One region of the Paenibacillus sp. SJS-P3 genome, then DNA from elsewhere that is predicted to be linked to it. Evidence: riboswitches for the same ligand, from Rfam matches in the RefSeq annotation. Region 1 holds a riboswitch; the other holds the start of a gene.
The links. Region 1 has a riboswitch for FMN ahead of ribD (bifunctional diaminohydroxyphosphoribosylaminopyrimidine deaminase/5-amino-6-(5-phosphoribosylamino)uracil reductase RibD). Riboswitches for the same ligand answer to the same signal wherever they lie in the genome.
Positions count from the first base shown of each region.

Region 1 (7,971 bases):
GGAATTCAACGACGATATTGTCATCCTTGCCTGTCCGCTCGAACTCCGCCCGGATCCGCAGCGGAGCCAGCCAAGCGGAGGCGACGGCGATTGCGAGCAGAATAAGAGGCGTAAGCCAGCCATAAGGGTAGCCAAGCATGTCTGCACCACCTTTGAGGGCAGCCTTGGCTGTTCTTCTGCGGCCGCGCCTATGGCTAGCATGCCCAGAAATGAAAAAAAAGACCGGCTTATGCCGATCTTTTTTGCATTCCGCGTCAGTCGTTTCCTTCCCTGTCCGCATCGTCTATCGTCAGCTGCCGCTGCTCCAGCCTGTCGAACAGCAGCTGGGTCTGCTCGTCCAGATCGTTGTCCGGACTGACCGAGGAAGGCTCGGGCAGAGAGGCCAAGGATGACAGCTCGAAGTGGTCGAGGAAGGACCGGGTCGTCCCGTAAAGGATCGGCCTGCCGATCTGCTCGGCTCTGCCCTTCTCTTCGATCAGATCCTTGGCGGCCAGAGTCTGGATCGCCTTCTCGCTCTTGACCCCGCGGATCTCCTCGATCTCCACCCTCGTAATCGGCTGGCGGTAGGCTACGATCGCCAGCGTTTCAAGCGCCGCCTGGGACAAGCTCGACCGCGTCGGACTGTAAGCCATCCGCTCGAAGTAGGCCGCATGGCCGGGATGGGTCGTGAATCGGAATGCCCCTGCCACTTCGGCGATGCGGATCCCCCTCCCGTCCTTCTCCATATCTGCTTGGAGAGAGCGGGCGATGTCCGCCGCGGCCTTGGCGTCGATCTCCATGATATCCGCCAGCTGGCGGGCGTTCAGTCCTTCATCTCCTGCCATGAACAGGAGTCCCTCAATAATCGATTTCAGTTGCTGATACATCACTTTCAGACGTTTCCCCTCTCCAATGGATGACAATATCGTCGAACAGGCTGTTCTGGAACACGCGGACCTGCTTCATCTTCATCAGCTCCAGAATGGCCAGAAACGTCACGACGATCTCATGACGCTCCAAGCCGCCGCCGATCAGCCGGGAGAAGCGGACCGTCTCATGCTCGCGCAGCAGCTCCGAGATGTCACGGATGCGGTCCTTCACGCTGATCTCGTCCCTGTGCACCGTAGCGACGGCGCTGCGGCGGACGGCCTTGCGCAGAGCTTTGCGGAAGGCGGCCATGAGGTCGGTCAAGTCAAGCCCTTCCAGAGGATGGGTGTCGTCTTCCTTCAAATAAGGAGTCAGGTCCTCCGGCTCCTTGCTGTACACGAGGCTTCTGGCCATCTCGCGGTCGCGAAGCTGCTCGGCAAGCTGCTTGAACCTGCGGTATTCCACCAGCTTGAGCACGAGCTCATCCCGCGGGTCAAGGCCTTCGTCCTCATCCCAGTACTCTTCGTATTCCTCCATGACCGGAGGCCTCGGCAGCAGCTGGCCGCTCTTCATCGCGAGCAGAGTGGCAGCCATGACGAGAAACTCGCTCGTCACATCCAGCTCCATCTCCTGCATCGCATGAAGATACTCCATATACTGATCCGTGATGCGGCTTACCGGTATGTCGTAGATTTCGATTTCTTCTTTGTCGAGCAAGTGAAGCAGCAGATCCAGCGGCCCTTCAAATGACTCCAGTTTGTAGTGCACGGACATGCCGCTTCACCCTCCGTCTAGTCGTCCCGCTCGTTCGTATGCGTATCGGACGGCGGAACGTTGCGCCGGCAAGGTCTGTTCCTTGCTCAGCCCTGGATGGATCGGGTCAGATTCGCCATCTCGATGGCTGCCGTCGCCGCTTCCCATCCTTTGTTGCCTGCCTTTGTTCCGGCCCGCTCCACGGCCTGTTCGATGGAATCGGTCGTCAGAACGCCGAAGATGGTCGGAATCCCGGTCTTCAGGTTGATGGCCGCCACCCCTTTGGCTACCTCGCTGCATACGTAGTCGAAGTGGGGCGTCGATCCCCGAATGACAGCACCGAGCGTAATGACCGCATCGTACTTGCCGCTTTCGGCCATTTTCTGCGCGATCAAGGGAATCTCGAACGCTCCCGGAACCCAGGCCACTTCCACTTCTTCTTCTCCAGCGCCATGGCGCTTGAACGCATCCAGCGCCCCGCTCAGCAGCTTGCCTGTGATGAATTCGTTGAACCTGCCGACGACAACCCCGTATTTAAGACCTTGCGAGACCAGATGTCCTTCATAATATTTCGTCATGGAACTGAACACACCTTTCTATTCTATGATAATCGGCTTATATTTCAAACTCCAACAGATGGCCTAGCTTCGATTTTTTTGTATTCAGATAGTTCGTATTGCTTTCGTTGCGCTCCATCTGGATCGGAACCCGCTCCACAACGCTCAGTCCGTAGCCTTCCAGACCGCGGATTTTGCGGGGATTGTTCGTCATCAGGCGCATCTCGGCGATGCCGAGGTCGCGCAGGATCTGGGCTCCAATGCCATAATCCCGCAAGTCCGCCCCGAAGCCGAGCTTCAGGTTCGCCTCTACCGTATCAAATCCCTGCTCTTGCAGCTTGTAGGCTTTGAGTTTGTTGATGAGCCCGATCCCTCTGCCTTCCTGCCTCATGTAGAGCAGGACGCCGCTCCCGGCTTCCTCGATCTGACGGAGAGCCGCCGCCAGCTGCGGACCGCAATCGCAGCGGCGCGAATGGAAGACGTCGCCCGTCAAGCATTCCGAATGGACGCGGACAAGCGTCGGCTTGGACGGATCGATCTCTCCCTTCACGAAGGCCACATGCTCCTTCCCGTCTGTCTCATTGGTGTAGGCCACAGCCCGGAAAACCCCGAAGTCGGTCGGCATGTTCACCTCTACCACCCGTTCGACAAGCTTGTCGCGGCGATGGCGGTACTGGATCAGCGCTTGGATGGTAATGAGCTTCAAGCCATGCTTCTCCTTGAACGCGGTCAGATCGGGCAGCCTGGCCATCGTTCCGTCTTCCTTGATGATTTCGCAGATAGCCGCTCCGGGCTTGGAGCCGCACAGCCGGGCCAGATCGATCGCGGCTTCCGTATGTCCAGCCCGGCGCAGCACCCCGCCGTCCTTGGCGATCAGCGGGAAGATATGGCCCGGACGGCGGAAGTCGCCCGCCTTGGCCGTCCCGTCGACCAGCGCCTTGATCGTCTCCGCACGCTCATGGGCGGATATGCCGGTCGTCGTGGAGATATGGTCGACGGATACCGTGAACGCCGTTCCGTGATAGTCCGTATTTTGCGACACCATCGGAGGCAGCTCCAGTTCCTCGGCTCTTTCCGCCGTAATCGGCACGCATACGAGTCCGCGGGCTTCCGTAATCATGAAATTGACGACGGCCGGAGACAGCTTGTCGGCCAGCGCGATCAGATCTCCTTCGTTCTCGCGGTCATCGTCGTCGACGACGATGACGGGCTTGCCTGCAAGCAGCTCCTGGATCGCTTCCTCGACGGTATCGAACGGTGACGGTCCTTCTTGATGGTCAAAGTGTTCCACTTCTGTCCTCTCCCTTCAGGCTTCTCAAATAAATCCATTATCGGCAAGGAAGGCGGCGCTTAGACCGCCAGAGGGCTGGGAAGCGGAAGGCGAGGATACGGATCGGCTGCCGTAATGAAGCAGGTGATCCACGTATTTCCCGACAATGTCGCATTCCAGATTGACGGTGTCTCCGGCTTTTTTATGCTGAAGCACCGTCTGGGCCAACGTGTGGGGGATGATCGATATGTCGAGTCCGCCGCCTTCCGTACCGGTTACCGTGAGGCTGATACCGTCGACTGTAATGGATCCCTGGGGAATGACATATCGCATAAGCGCGTCATCATGAGGCTTGATCCGGAACACGACCGCGTTGGCGTCGACCCTGCGCTGCATGATCATGCCGGTGCCGTCCACATGCCCTTGAACGATATGCCCTCCGAACCTCCCCCCTGCCGCCATCGCCCGTTCCAGATTGACGGGGCTTCCGGCCGGGAGGTCCTTCAGATTCGTATGACGGTAGGTTTCCGGCATGACGTCCACATTGAAGCTTCGTTTGTCCCAGGAAGTAACCGTCAGGCACACTCCATTGACGGAAATGCTGTCCCCGAGGCCGACCCCTTCCAAAACCTTGGAAGCTCCAATAGTCAGCAAGAGAGCCTCGCCCCTCTGGGACACCCGCTGCAGGGTGCCTATTTCTTCGATCAAGCCGGTGAACATGGCTCAGCCTCCTTATCTCCGTAAAGCGGAACTCCGGACAAGCACCAGTCGTCTCCGAACCGCTCCATCTCCGTATCCACGAGGGTTATCGCCTCTTCCATCCGCAGAAACCCGCCGAAATCAAAGCTTCCCGGCGAAGCGGCTCCCCCTCCGATGATTTTCGGAGCGAAAAACAGCCTGATCCGGTCGACGAGCCTGTTATCCAGCATGCCCCCGTTCAGCCTGCCCCCTCCTTCGAGGAGGATCGAGCCGATTTCTCTCTCGCCGAGCTGCTTCATTCCCTGCTTCAAGTCGACCGTACGGCCATTGCCGCAAAGGATCACCTCGGCGCCGGCGGCTTCCAGAGCCGCCCGCTTCGCCGGGTCGGCAGCGCCAGACGCCAGCACGATGACCGGGGCGGCGCCATCCATAAGCTTGGCCTTCGGCGGGAGCCGCAGCGTTGAATCGACAACGATCCGGACCGGCTGGAGCGCCGGCACGGAAAGCCTTGCGCTGAGCGAAGGGTCGTCGGCCAGCACGGTCCCGATCCCGACCATGATGCCTTGATGGCGATGTCTCAGCGCATGGACCGCCTCGCGTGATTCCGGTCCGGTAATCCACCGGCTGTCGCCGCTTTTCGCCGCGATCTTGCCGTCCAGCGTCGAGGCCGTCTTGAGCGTGACGAACGGAAGCCCGGTCGTAATGAATTTGTTGAACGCTTCATTCAGACGTCTGGATTCCGCTTCGCGGACTCCGGTGACGACCTCGATGCCGGCCTCGCGAAGCTTGCCGGCTCCGCTTCCCGCGACAGCGGGATTCGGGTCGATCGCCGCAATCACGACCTTGGCCGCGCGGGCGGCAATGATCCGATCGCAGCACGGCGGCGTCCGGCCGAAGTGGCTGCATGGCTCAAGCGTCACATAGACGGTCGAGCCTTCCGCTTCTTCGCCGGCCATATTGAGCGCATGCACCTCGGCATGGCCTTCTCCCCGTTTCAGATGCGCTCCGATGCCGACGATGCGGCCGTTGTTGACGACGACGCAGCCGACGACCGGATTGACCGAGGTCTGCCCCGACGTCTTTGCAGCCATCTCCAGGGCCAGATCCATATAAAATCCGTCGTCCATCCGTTCCATAACGCAAAAACACCCCCGACGCTAAACCTTCGGGGGTGTGGATGACAATCGAGTCCGCTTAGGATGATCACGCCGGCAAGGAAAGTACAGTTCCTTGCCAGGGTAGGGGAAAGCAGACGGACACCCGTCGCTATTCCCCCATGCATGCTTCGTACCAGCAGGTGTCTATGGCAAAACATTTCGCGAATAAGCCAAACATCCTCCATCCGGAGGGATGGCCTTCGCTGATGGATGCCAAAATAGACGCCTTGGAACAAGGCATGGCGAGCATCAAAAGCGGCTCCTTCTCCCATCCAGACTGTACTGTCGGTCCTGGAATCTCACCAGGTCCACCGCTTGCCTTGCGCCGCAGGCTCTCGAGATCTTGCGGGAAATGGCAATCGGGTCACGGACTTGCCGCGCTGCCGAGCGGAGCATGTGCTCATGCGCTCGCAGGCGGATCACCGCCGGTTGGGACTTTCACCCGACCCCGAAGGAAACCGCTGTATTTGGTTCAAACCTGTCGAACGATCATGCCGGCAAGAAACTGTATCCAGAATGATAACTGTTCTTCCTGCATCTTACCTTGCCTCCATCCAAATTGCAAGTCGGCGGCTTGGAATTGGAGCCGTTCCGGCTTCGCGGCTGCGGACAAGGGAGAAAAGAAATAAGCCGGCAGAGGGCTGTCCCTCCGCCGGACTATTCGGGCAAAGCCTTCCTTAAGCCTCGGAAACTTCTACTTTGGCCATTTTCGCGCCGTTGTTGAACGCATCGACATACTCCATGCCCTTGGCAACTTTGCCGAAGACCGTATGCTGTCCGTCCAGATGCGGCTGCGGCTGATAGCAGATGTAGAACTGGCTGCCGCCCGTATTGCGTCCCGCATGCGCCATCGCGAGGGAGCCGCGCTCATGCTTGTTCGGGTTGATCTCGCAGTTGATCGTATAGCCAGGGCCGCCGGTGCCGGTGCCGTTCGGGCAGCCGCCTTGAGCGACGAATCCCGGAATGACGCGGTGGAAGCTCAGTCCGTTGTAGAAGCCCTCGTTCGCGAGCTTTTCAAAATTGGCGACCGTGTTCGGGGCGTCCTTTTCGAACAGGTCCAGAACCACTTCTCCGCCGTTTTCCAGCGTGATTTTTGCTTGTTTTGCCATGATAGTCACTCCTTGTCCTCTAACGGTATGTACGGATTCTATCATACACTAAGGCAGCATTCCAAGCAAAACGGCAGCTGTCCAAACAGAGGACAGCCCCGTTTGCGCAGGAGTAGAGAGAAACCGCGGTTCTCGCGCGGGTTCTATTCTCGAAAAGCAAAACGGCAGCTGTCCAAACAGAGGACAGCTCCGTTTGCGCAGGAGCAGAGAGAAACCGCGGTTCTCGTGCGGGTTCTATTCTCGAAAAGCAAAACGGCAGCTGTCCAAACAGAGGACAGCTCCGTTTGCGCAGGAGCAGAGAGAAACCGCGGTTCTCGCGCGGGTTCTATTCTCGAAAAGCAAAACGGCAGCTGTCCAAACAGAGGACAGCTCCGTTTGCACAGGAGCAGAGAGAAACCTTTGTTGTCCGTCCATCAATACGTTGGATAAGTTCGTCAAACACGGTGTTCATTCCAAATTTTTGAAATTAGACGAATAATTCGTCTAATTCCCATCTCTTTACCCTAAACTCGAGGAAATAAGGCGGAAAACCCGTCTTATTTGCTCCTTTTTACTTTAAACTTAAGAAATAAGGCGGAAAACCCGTCTTATTCGCTCCTATTTACCTTAATCTCAAGGAATAAGGCGGAAAACCCTTCTTATTCGCTCCTATTTACCCTAATTTCAAGGAATTAGGCGAAAAATCCGTCTAATTCACTCACTACCGAAGAACCTCGGAGAACTAGGCAAACGGAATTAAAAAAAGAGAAGCCCGACGTTGATTAACGCGGGTTTCTCCGAAGGGCTATGCTTTTACGACTAGGATTGGACGCCAGCCTTGCGCAGGCGCTCAGGCAGAAGGTCGTTTCTGGATATATCTTCCAGAGATTCGCGCTGCACGGCGAGGTCGGACTGGCCGTCCTTGACGAGGACGACGGCCGGCCGGCGGATCCGGTTGTAGTTGCTCGCCATCGCGTAGTTGTAGGCGCCGGTGCAGAATACAGCCAGCAGATCGCCGCTTTCCGCCTTCGGCAGCTCGAGGTCCCAGATGAGCATATCGCCGCTCTCGCAGCATTTGCCCGCTACGGAAACCGTCTCGCTCGCTGGCTCGGAAGCGCGGTTCGCAAGCACGGCGTCGTACTTGGATTCATACAGCGCAGGGCGCGGATTGTCGGTCATGCCGCCGTCGACGGCGACGTACTTGCGCACGCCGGGAATTTCCTTGAACGTGCCGACGGTATACAGCGTCGTACCGGCATCTCCCACGATGCTGCGGCCCGGCTCGATCCAGATCTCGGGCAGCGGATAGTCGGCTGCGGAGAAGTTGGAGCGGATCGCATCGGTGATCGCGGCGATATAGGTACTGGCCGGAAGCGGGGCATCCTCTTCCGTGTAGCGGATGCCGAAGCCGCCGCCGAGGTTGATGACGCGGAAGATATGGCCCAGCTTGTCTCGGACTTCGACAGAGAATTCAGCCGCTTTGGCAGCGGCCATGCGGAATCCTTCCACTTCGAAGATTTGGGAGCCGATATGGGAGTGGATGCCCAGAAGCACGATATTATCGAGCTTGGACGCTTCCTCTACGGCACGATAAGCGGCAC
Region 1 is NZ_CM160043.1:2,078,861-2,086,831, reverse strand. Features, by position in the region: gene AC06G8_RS09510 (DUF2953 domain-containing protein) at 1-139, opposite strand, end outside; gene scpB (SMC-Scp complex subunit ScpB) at 255-824, opposite strand; gene AC06G8_RS09500 (segregation and condensation protein A) at 838-1,620, opposite strand; gene ribH (6,7-dimethyl-8-ribityllumazine synthase) at 1,707-2,177, opposite strand; gene AC06G8_RS09490 (bifunctional 3,4-dihydroxy-2-butanone-4-phosphate synthase/GTP cyclohydrolase II) at 2,215-3,447, opposite strand; gene AC06G8_RS09485 (riboflavin synthase) at 3,472-4,146, opposite strand; gene ribD (bifunctional diaminohydroxyphosphoribosylaminopyrimidine deaminase/5-amino-6-(5-phosphoribosylamino)uracil reductase RibD) at 4,131-5,261, opposite strand; FMN riboswitch at 5,539-5,742, opposite strand; gene AC06G8_RS09475 (peptidylprolyl isomerase) at 5,960-6,391, opposite strand; gene lysA (diaminopimelate decarboxylase) at 7,190-7,971, opposite strand, start outside.

Region 2 (7,971 bases), 480 kb from region 1:
GAGCGCAGCGAAGGAAGCGCCGTCCAGCCCGGCTTGCCGAGCAAGGAGTAGGGATCGTCCTCGATGATCGGCAGCCTGAGCTCGGTGCAGATCGCGAGGAGCTGCAGCCGTCTCGCCATGGACAGCGTCGATCCGGTTGGATTCTGGAACGTCGGATTCGTGACGACAAGCCGGATCCGGTGGCGACGGTGCAGCTCCGGGAGCGCTTCCGGCATGAGGCCGTCCTTGTCGACCGGCAGCCGGACCATCGAGATGCCGGCTTCCGCGAATACGCCCATCGCGTACAAATAAGACGGGCCTTCGACCGCTACGGCGTCCCCCGGCTCCAGCATCGCCCTCGCGACAAGGCCGAGCGAATGTTTGACGCCGAATGTCAGGAGCAGCTCATCCGGCTTCGCTGCCAGCGAAGGACCGATCGACGGATGGGAGGCGAGCGCTTCTCTCAAGCCGCGATCACCCAGCGGATCGTCCCTGTAGCTGAACGGCAGGCTCCAATCAATCTCTCCCGACAGCCGCTCCAGCAGCTCCAGCGGCATCAGGCTGCGATGCATCTCTCCTTGGGTGAGGTCGATCACGCCTTCTCCCGGCGCCTCGTTGACGGCCTCCTGCAGCCGGCCGGAAGGATTGTATCTCCGGCGCAGATAGCGGATCCAATCCGGCTGCCGCTCTCCCTGCTCCCCCTGCTCCCACATCGAGTCGCTGACGCTCGTCCCGCTGCCCGGGCGCGACTGGACGAGGCCGAGCGCCCTCAGCTCTCCATATGCCGCCTGGACCGTGCTGCGATTGACCGCCAGCCTGAGGGCAAGATCCCGTTCGGCCGGAAGCTTCGAGCCCGGAGGCAGCAGCCCGCTGCGAATCTGCTCCTCATAGTGCCGGCATATCTGGATATAGACGGCGTCTGAGCCGGTTGGATCCGGTTTCCAGAACATGGGCGTCCCCCCTTTTGTTTCATTATAGCGCCTCCATGAATTGGATGGGCAAAATTTCCTCCAATTGGCTGATGCGCCCAGCCAGCCGAACCGCTATGATGGCAACAAAACAGAGGGGGATCCGCCATGTTGTTCAAGGAACCGAAATTCGCCTGGCTGCTTCTGACCGTCTTATGGTGCTTTACCTTCGCAGGCTCGCTGGGCCGCATCGTCATCGCCTTTTTCCAGCCGGAAATTACCGCCGACCTCGGCGTCGAGCGGGACTTTCTCGGCTTTTCGTGGTCGACCGCCATCGTGCTGACCGCCGTTTGCGCGCCGCTCGGCGGCCTTCTCGCCGACCGCAAAGGCTATGCAGCGGCGATGGGAATCTCCGCCGCGATGAACGCCCTCGGCGCCGCCTCGGTGCTGTTCATTCCCGGCACGCTCGGATATTGGCTCGGGAACGGATTGCTTGCCGGATTGAGCGGGCTCGGAGCCACCTCGGCCTATATGCTCGTGCAGGACTGGTTCCGTCATCACCGAGCCAAAGCGCTCGCTCTGCTCGGCAGCGCCGGGTCGCTTGGCCTGGCCGTGCTGACGCCGCTGCTGACGCAAGGCCACAAGTACGAGTGGAGACAGCTCTATGGTGTGCTGCTCGTCGTCCACCTGCTGTTCCTGCCTTTGGCGGCGCTCGTCTTCCGGCGCCGGGCGGCAAGCCTGAATGGCGATATGGAACAGGTTCCTCTCGTCGAGAAAAAAGGTCTCTCCGCAGCTACTGAAACGGCTCTTCCACCGGAGGACGGCCAAAAGCCGCATGCCGGAGCTCAGTCCGGAAGCTCCGCCGCCTCTTCCGCAGACTCTCCCCGTAGCTGGCGGGAGAAATCCGCCGCGCTGCTGGACATGGCCCGAAACCGCGTATTCCTCGCCGTCTCCTTCTCTCTCCTTGCCTGCGGCTTCAGCATGGGCACCGTGGAAATGAACCTGGCAGCCATCCATCAACACTCGCATGTGCCGGCAGCGACGATCGCCGCTTCCCTCAGCCTGCTCGGCGTGCTCGAAGTTTGCGGCGGGCTCCTGTTCTCCTATTTCCTGGACCGCTCCTCCCGATCTTCAGCGCTGGCTTTGCTGTTTGGAGTCCGCGTCCTCGCCTTTTCCTTGCTGCTTCCCCATCTGCAGCTGTCGCCTGTATTTTTCTCGCTGCTCTTCGGCGCAAGCTATGTTGGCGCCGTATCGGGCGGCATTCTGCTCGCGGAGGAGAGCGCCGGCGGACCGGGCGGCCTGCGCACCGGATTTCTGCTGCTCGTCCATCAGCTCGGAGGAGCGGCTGCCGCGCTCGGAGGAGGCATCCTTTACCGGCTTCAGCATTCGTACCAGACCGTCATTGCCGTCAATCTGGTTTTGAGCGCGCTCGCTTTCCTCTTCTTCCTCCTGCTCTCCCGGCATCTTGCGGCAAGACGCAGCCCATCGAGCGGCAGCTCATCGGAGCTTGAGGCTTCCGGTTGATGCCGATGCCAAGCGGAGCCTCAGCCCGCTTCGCATGCGATTTCATGGACAGCAGCCTGCGGAGATGTTACGGACGAGGTGTTTAAGATCCGGGAACGAATACATCGCGGCATGCGGATCCGCGATAGGGAAGGACCTGTCTGATCCGCGATAGCCAGGGATGGACCTGTCTGTCCCGCGCCTAAAGCGGGAATGCAAAAAGGGCTGTCCCCCGATGGGAACAGCCCTTGGCCGGCTTCCGGCTCATGCGACGTCGAACGTGCTGCGCTTGATGATATGGAGATCGTCTCCGGAATAGATATGGATGTAGATGACGTATATGCCCGGCTTATCGAACGTATGCGTGACCTCATACTGACCCTGGGCCTTCTTCTTGGATGTGATCAATATTGGGAGCTCCTGCTCCGTTTCTTCCCGGATGTCGAAGTCGATCTTCAGGTTCTCTTCCGTGACCAGTCCCTCGATGGCCGCCGTCAGCTGCAGCGGCGTTCCGGCCACGGCTGCCGGGTCGCTCGTAATCGCGACCTTGACCGCCGATTCGTCCTGATATGGCGCGTTGCCGGAAGATCCGCAGCCCGCCGCGACCAGAAGCACGAGAACCGCGAGCGCCGCGAATGTCCATTTCTTCATGACCTGTATTCCCCTTTCCCAGTTGCGCTTGTCTCCTTATTATACCTGGGGAGATGCTCTGCTGCTCCTTGCAACCATGAACTTTTCTTGTCGAGTGCTGTCGCCTTGTGATATAATTCACACAACTGAATATGAACCTTCGGGGCAGGGTGCGATTCCCTACCGGCGGTGACGGCGCGAACGCGCGCCGAAGCCCGCGACTCCCTGATCTGCATATGCGGATCAGGGACTGACTTGGTGCGAGTCCAAGGCCGACGGTGACAGTCCGGATGAGAGAAGGTTTAATGCGCTTCGTGCCACGATCATGGCGAGGCGTATTATTTCGTGCCCCCGCCATTTGTCATCTGGCGGGGGTTCGGAGCTTCTACGAGGTTCAATTCAAAAACCCGCCACTGGAGGTTGTTGAATTGAAAGACACAGCTACGCTTGACCGTCCGCTCAGCGCGGACAAAAGCCTGTTCACCCGCAGCCGCGGCATCTGGTACGTCGTTCTCGGCGCGACGCTCTGGGGAGTCGATCCCCTCTTCCGCATCCTGCTTCTGAAAACCTTCACGTCTCCGCAGATCGTTTTCCTGGAGCATCTTCTGCTCGCTCTCTATGCCGTACCGGTCCTTATCCATTACCGTCATCAGCTCACCGGCAAGCTCACCCTCGGCGTCGTCGGAGCCCTGTTCTTCGTTTCCTGGGGCGGCTCCGCCATCGCCACGGTGCTGTTCACGTCCGCGTTCACGATGGGCAACTTCAATGCCGTCCTGCTGCTGCAGAAGCTGCAGCCGCTGCTGGCCATCATTCTTGCCCGCTTCATGCTCAAGGAATCCTTCCCAGCCCGCTTTTCCTGGTATCTGCTCGTCGCGCTCGCCGGAACGTACCTGCTTACATTCGGCTTCCATGCTCCGCAGCTCGGCCTGCATGATCTCGGCTCCCAGGCAGCCCTGTATTCGATCGCGGCCGCTTTCCTGTGGGGCGGATCGACCGTCATGGGCAAATACCTGCTGAAGAAGAAGCTCGGCTTCCATATCGTCACTTCGCTCCGCTTCCTGCTCGCCATACCGCTGCTCGGCATTCTGCTGCTGGCCGCCGGAGATGCCTGGAAGCCGCTCGGCAGCTCGGGCACGGCTGCGATTCTCATCGTCAACCTGCTCTTCCAGGCTTTCATTCCCGGGCTGCTGAGCATGCTGCTTTATTATAAAGGGCTCTCCTCGACCAAGGCTTCCATCGCCACGCTGGCCGAGCTTGCCTTCCCTGCCGTCGGCGTCCTCATCAACTGGATCGTATTCGGATCCGTGCTCAAGGTTCATGAGCTGATCGGCTTCCTGCTCATCTGGGGCGTGCTCGTCATGCTCAGCCGCAGCACGGCCAGAGCCGCGGCGGAGCAGCCCGCCGCCTAATGTCCGGCTTCGCCGCCGGACTGCTCACCATCCGGATCATGCCGATGCCGCTCACGATCGATCGACTCTCCATCTGCATCATGCCGATGCCGCTCGAGATCGATCGCTCCGCGCAAGCCTTCTTCGATGCCTTCCGCGGCCAGCAATGCCCTTTGAAGCTCGCCGGCATCTCCCGGCAGCGACACGGAGCCTGCCGCGTTGACGACGCGATGCCAGGGCAGCCCGTACTTCTCCCCCATGGAATGGAGGATGCGGACGACCTGGCGCGCGGCGCGCGGGCTTCCGGCCGCTGCCGCGACCGAGCCGTAGGTCATGACCTTGCCTTCCGGGATGGCGCCGACGACCCGGATCACTTTTTCCGTAAAAGGCTGCATATGTCTCTCCCCCATAAGTAGAACTAGAGCCCGCGCTGACCAGCAGCCGCGGGCTCTTGCCTGTTTATCCGTTTGCTTCCGAATCGGCGATATGTTCCATGCAGAACGTCTCCAGTTCGGCGAGCTCTTCATCCTCAAGGCCGAAGTCCAGCAGCCGGTCGCTGCCCCGCTCGCGGATCTCGTGGCGGATGATGGAGCCTCCCGCTCCTTCTTGCTTGTACACCGCGCGCACGTACAGGCCGCTCGGCGAATACAGCTCGTCCTCTTCGTCAACCTCGATCTGAAGCAGGTATTCATACCGCTGTCCGTCCAGAATGCCGAACGGATCCTTGATTTTCTCCACGCTGTATTCCGTAATTTCCATATCAATTCTCCTCCTGTAACGTTCCTTCGGGCAGCACCGACACGACGGCTTCCCGAACTTGACGGTCAAGCAGCTGCGAGGACAGGATGACGACTTCCCCGCTGTCACCGCGCGACCGGATCAGCCTCCCGACCCCTTGCCTCAGCCTCAGCTGCATGAACGGAACCTCGATTTCCTCGAAGGCGCTCTCCGCCGCTTGGCGCCGGGCGTTGAAGACCGGATCACGCGGCGGCCAAGGCAGATCCCAGACGACGACGAGCGACAGCGACGGACCCGGCACATCGAGTCCTTCCCATAGGGTATGGGCGCACAGGATGCTTTCCTCGTCTTGCTGGAAAGCCGTGATCAGGCTGCTTATTTCCGCCGTGCCTTCAAAGTGCATCCGGTATTCCTTCATCTCCGGCGCTCCGGCAGCCCAGTCGCGGAACGACTCTAGCTGCTTGCGGGACGGGAAGAGGAGGAGAGCCCTTCCTCCGCTGTGGCGGAGCGCCTCGACCGTGCGCCGCCTCTTGTCCTCCGCTGCCGCGGCAGGATCGAGATGGATCCGCATCTGGGAAGCATAATCGTACGGAGACGGAGTGCTGAAGCTCAAGTAATCCTCGATTCCGAGCGTATCGGCCGCATAATGGAAGGAGCCTCCAGCCGACAGCGTAGCCGAAGAGAAGATGATCGGCATCGATTTGGCGAATACCCGCTCCCGGAGCACTTCCTTGACCAGCCTCGGCATCATGACCAGCGTCAAGCCGTCAGGATCTGGCAGCAGCCAGGTGATGAGCCCTTCCGGCTTTTCGAACAGCGCCAGGGCCGTGCCGATCATATCGAGATGCTCTTCCACGATCGTCAGGTGATAACCGTCCAGGGTGAACAAGCCGCTCTCGAATACGAGCTGCTCCTCGATCTCTTCCAGCAAGGAGCGGAATGCGCGGATTTCCCGGAGCAGGCCCGGCGTCAGCTCGAACTCCAGACGTTCCGATCCTTCGACGGGACGGCTGGCCTGCTGCAGGCGCCGGAACAGCTCCTCGCTGCGGGTGATGGCGTCCTCGATCGCATACGCCAGCGTTTCGCGGATGTCGTTCTGCAGCAGACGGCTGATGATGGATTCAAATACCGAGTGCTGGAGCTTGTAGGTCAATGCGTTCTGGGCCGCCGTCTCCAGCAGATGGCCTTCATCGAATACGACCGAGCTATGCTCGGGCAGCAGCGGCAGCTGGCCTTCCCGCTTGCGCGCTTCGGCCGTCCACACATGCTCCATGTAAAAATCATGGGAGCAAATAATGAGATCGGGCGACTTCCGGTAATGGTCGCGCGACAGCGTCATGCCGCAGCGATGGCGCTGCGGGCAGACGAAGCAGTCCTGGAACACGTCCCAGCCGATCTTCGACCAGTTGGCGTCGTCGAGCCCGGCATAATCCTTGCGGCTGCCGTACGGATGGAAGGACTGCAGCGTGTCGGGCTTGCGCACGAATTCGGGAAGCGTCTCGTAGATCGCCTCGTAGCCTTCGTCTCCCCGCACGTCGTCGAGCTTGTTCAGGCACAGATACTGGCTTTGCGACTTCGCCATCCGGGCATCCACCTGCAGGTCCAGGTAAGCCGCCAGCTTGGCGATGTCTCCCTCCGCCTTCGTCAGCTGCTCGATCAGCGATTCGTCGGCGCAAGCGATGACAGCAGGCCGGCGGGTATACCGGGCATATGCGACGGCATAGAGCAGGTAGACGAGTGTTTTACCCGTGCCGACGCCGGCCTCGGCGAACAGCGTTTTCTTTTCCTTATAGGCCCGTTCCAGCTGGAAGGCCATGTAAATCTGCTCATCGCGGACTTCAAAGCCGGCTTCAGGCAGAATATCGTAGAAAACATCCGAGATCCAGTCGCTGGCTTGCTCGATGAAGGGACGGGTCGGATCAAATTCGAAAGGATATGGGGTCAAATGCGCTGCAGCCTCCGCTTGGTTCTAGATTTCTGCGGGGCAGCGTCATGCCCCGTCATGGACTCATGTATCTTCCGCCGCCGATGCCGAGATCGGCCAGCTTGCCGGAATCGGCTTGCAGCAAAAAGGAATTGCTGCCCTCGGCGGCATTCCATTCCATGCCCAGAACCATGCCTTCGCCGGTACGCGCGGCAAAGCGCAAGGAAAAGGATTCCGGGCTCATGCTGCCGCCGTCATCCACGGTCCACGTAGAATTTTCATCATAATCCGCCGGGAAGTCCTTGTAAAGGGGTTTCGATTCCTCCGGTACGAGAACGAGGCTCGCCAGCATGCTTTTTTGATCCCGCACGAACTGGATCAGCAGCAGATCCACAGAATTTCCGTTCCTGTCGATCCGGCCGATCGTCCAAGCCTGGTCGACCTTGCGCTTTTTTTCTTGGGCAATGGCCTTCAACAGAGAGGCGTCCGGCTTGGCATCCTTCCTTTCCTCGACCGGGAAGAATGCATCTGGAGCGGCTTGGCCGCGAAGCATATAATAGGTGGCGTTCAGCTTTGCAGTCCCTTTTTCAACCTGGAACACGTATCCCTTCATATGGACAAAGTTGGATGCCGTCTGCCTCCCGTTATCCTTCTCGTCTCCTTGCTGCACTCCCGCGTAAGACACCGGCAGCGTCCTGCCGCCTGCTCCCGCTGCGGTCTTGATCGAAGAGAGGACATCCGGATCGATCTCTCCCCGGATATCCGGCACGATCATCAGCTTCGTTCCCGTCTCGTCGGCAAAGCTGAAGTAGGGGGACAAGGAATTCTCTCCAAGAGCAGGAGCCGCTGATGCGGAGCTCCCGGAATTAGGCGACGGCGATGCGGACGGTTTTCCGGACGC
Region 2 is NZ_CM160043.1:2,562,259-2,570,229, forward strand. Features, by position in the region: gene AC06G8_RS11795 (aminotransferase-like domain-containing protein) at 1-929, opposite strand, end outside; gene AC06G8_RS11800 (MFS transporter) at 1,056-2,411, shown strand; gene AC06G8_RS11805 (hypothetical protein) at 2,655-3,041, opposite strand; FMN riboswitch at 3,173-3,326, shown strand; gene AC06G8_RS11810 (DMT family transporter) at 3,449-4,429, shown strand; gene AC06G8_RS11815 (MGMT family protein) at 4,426-4,803, opposite strand; gene AC06G8_RS11820 (DUF6509 family protein) at 4,868-5,167, opposite strand; gene AC06G8_RS11825 (ATP-dependent DNA helicase) at 5,169-7,091, opposite strand; gene AC06G8_RS11830 (hypothetical protein) at 7,147-7,890, opposite strand; gene AC06G8_RS11835 (hypothetical protein) at 7,950-7,971, shown strand, end outside.
Region 2: linked by a shared signal. The riboswitch ahead of AC06G8_RS11810 (DMT family transporter) and the one ahead of ribD (bifunctional diaminohydroxyphosphoribosylaminopyrimidine deaminase/5-amino-6-(5-phosphoribosylamino)uracil reductase RibD) in region 1 are both predicted to bind FMN.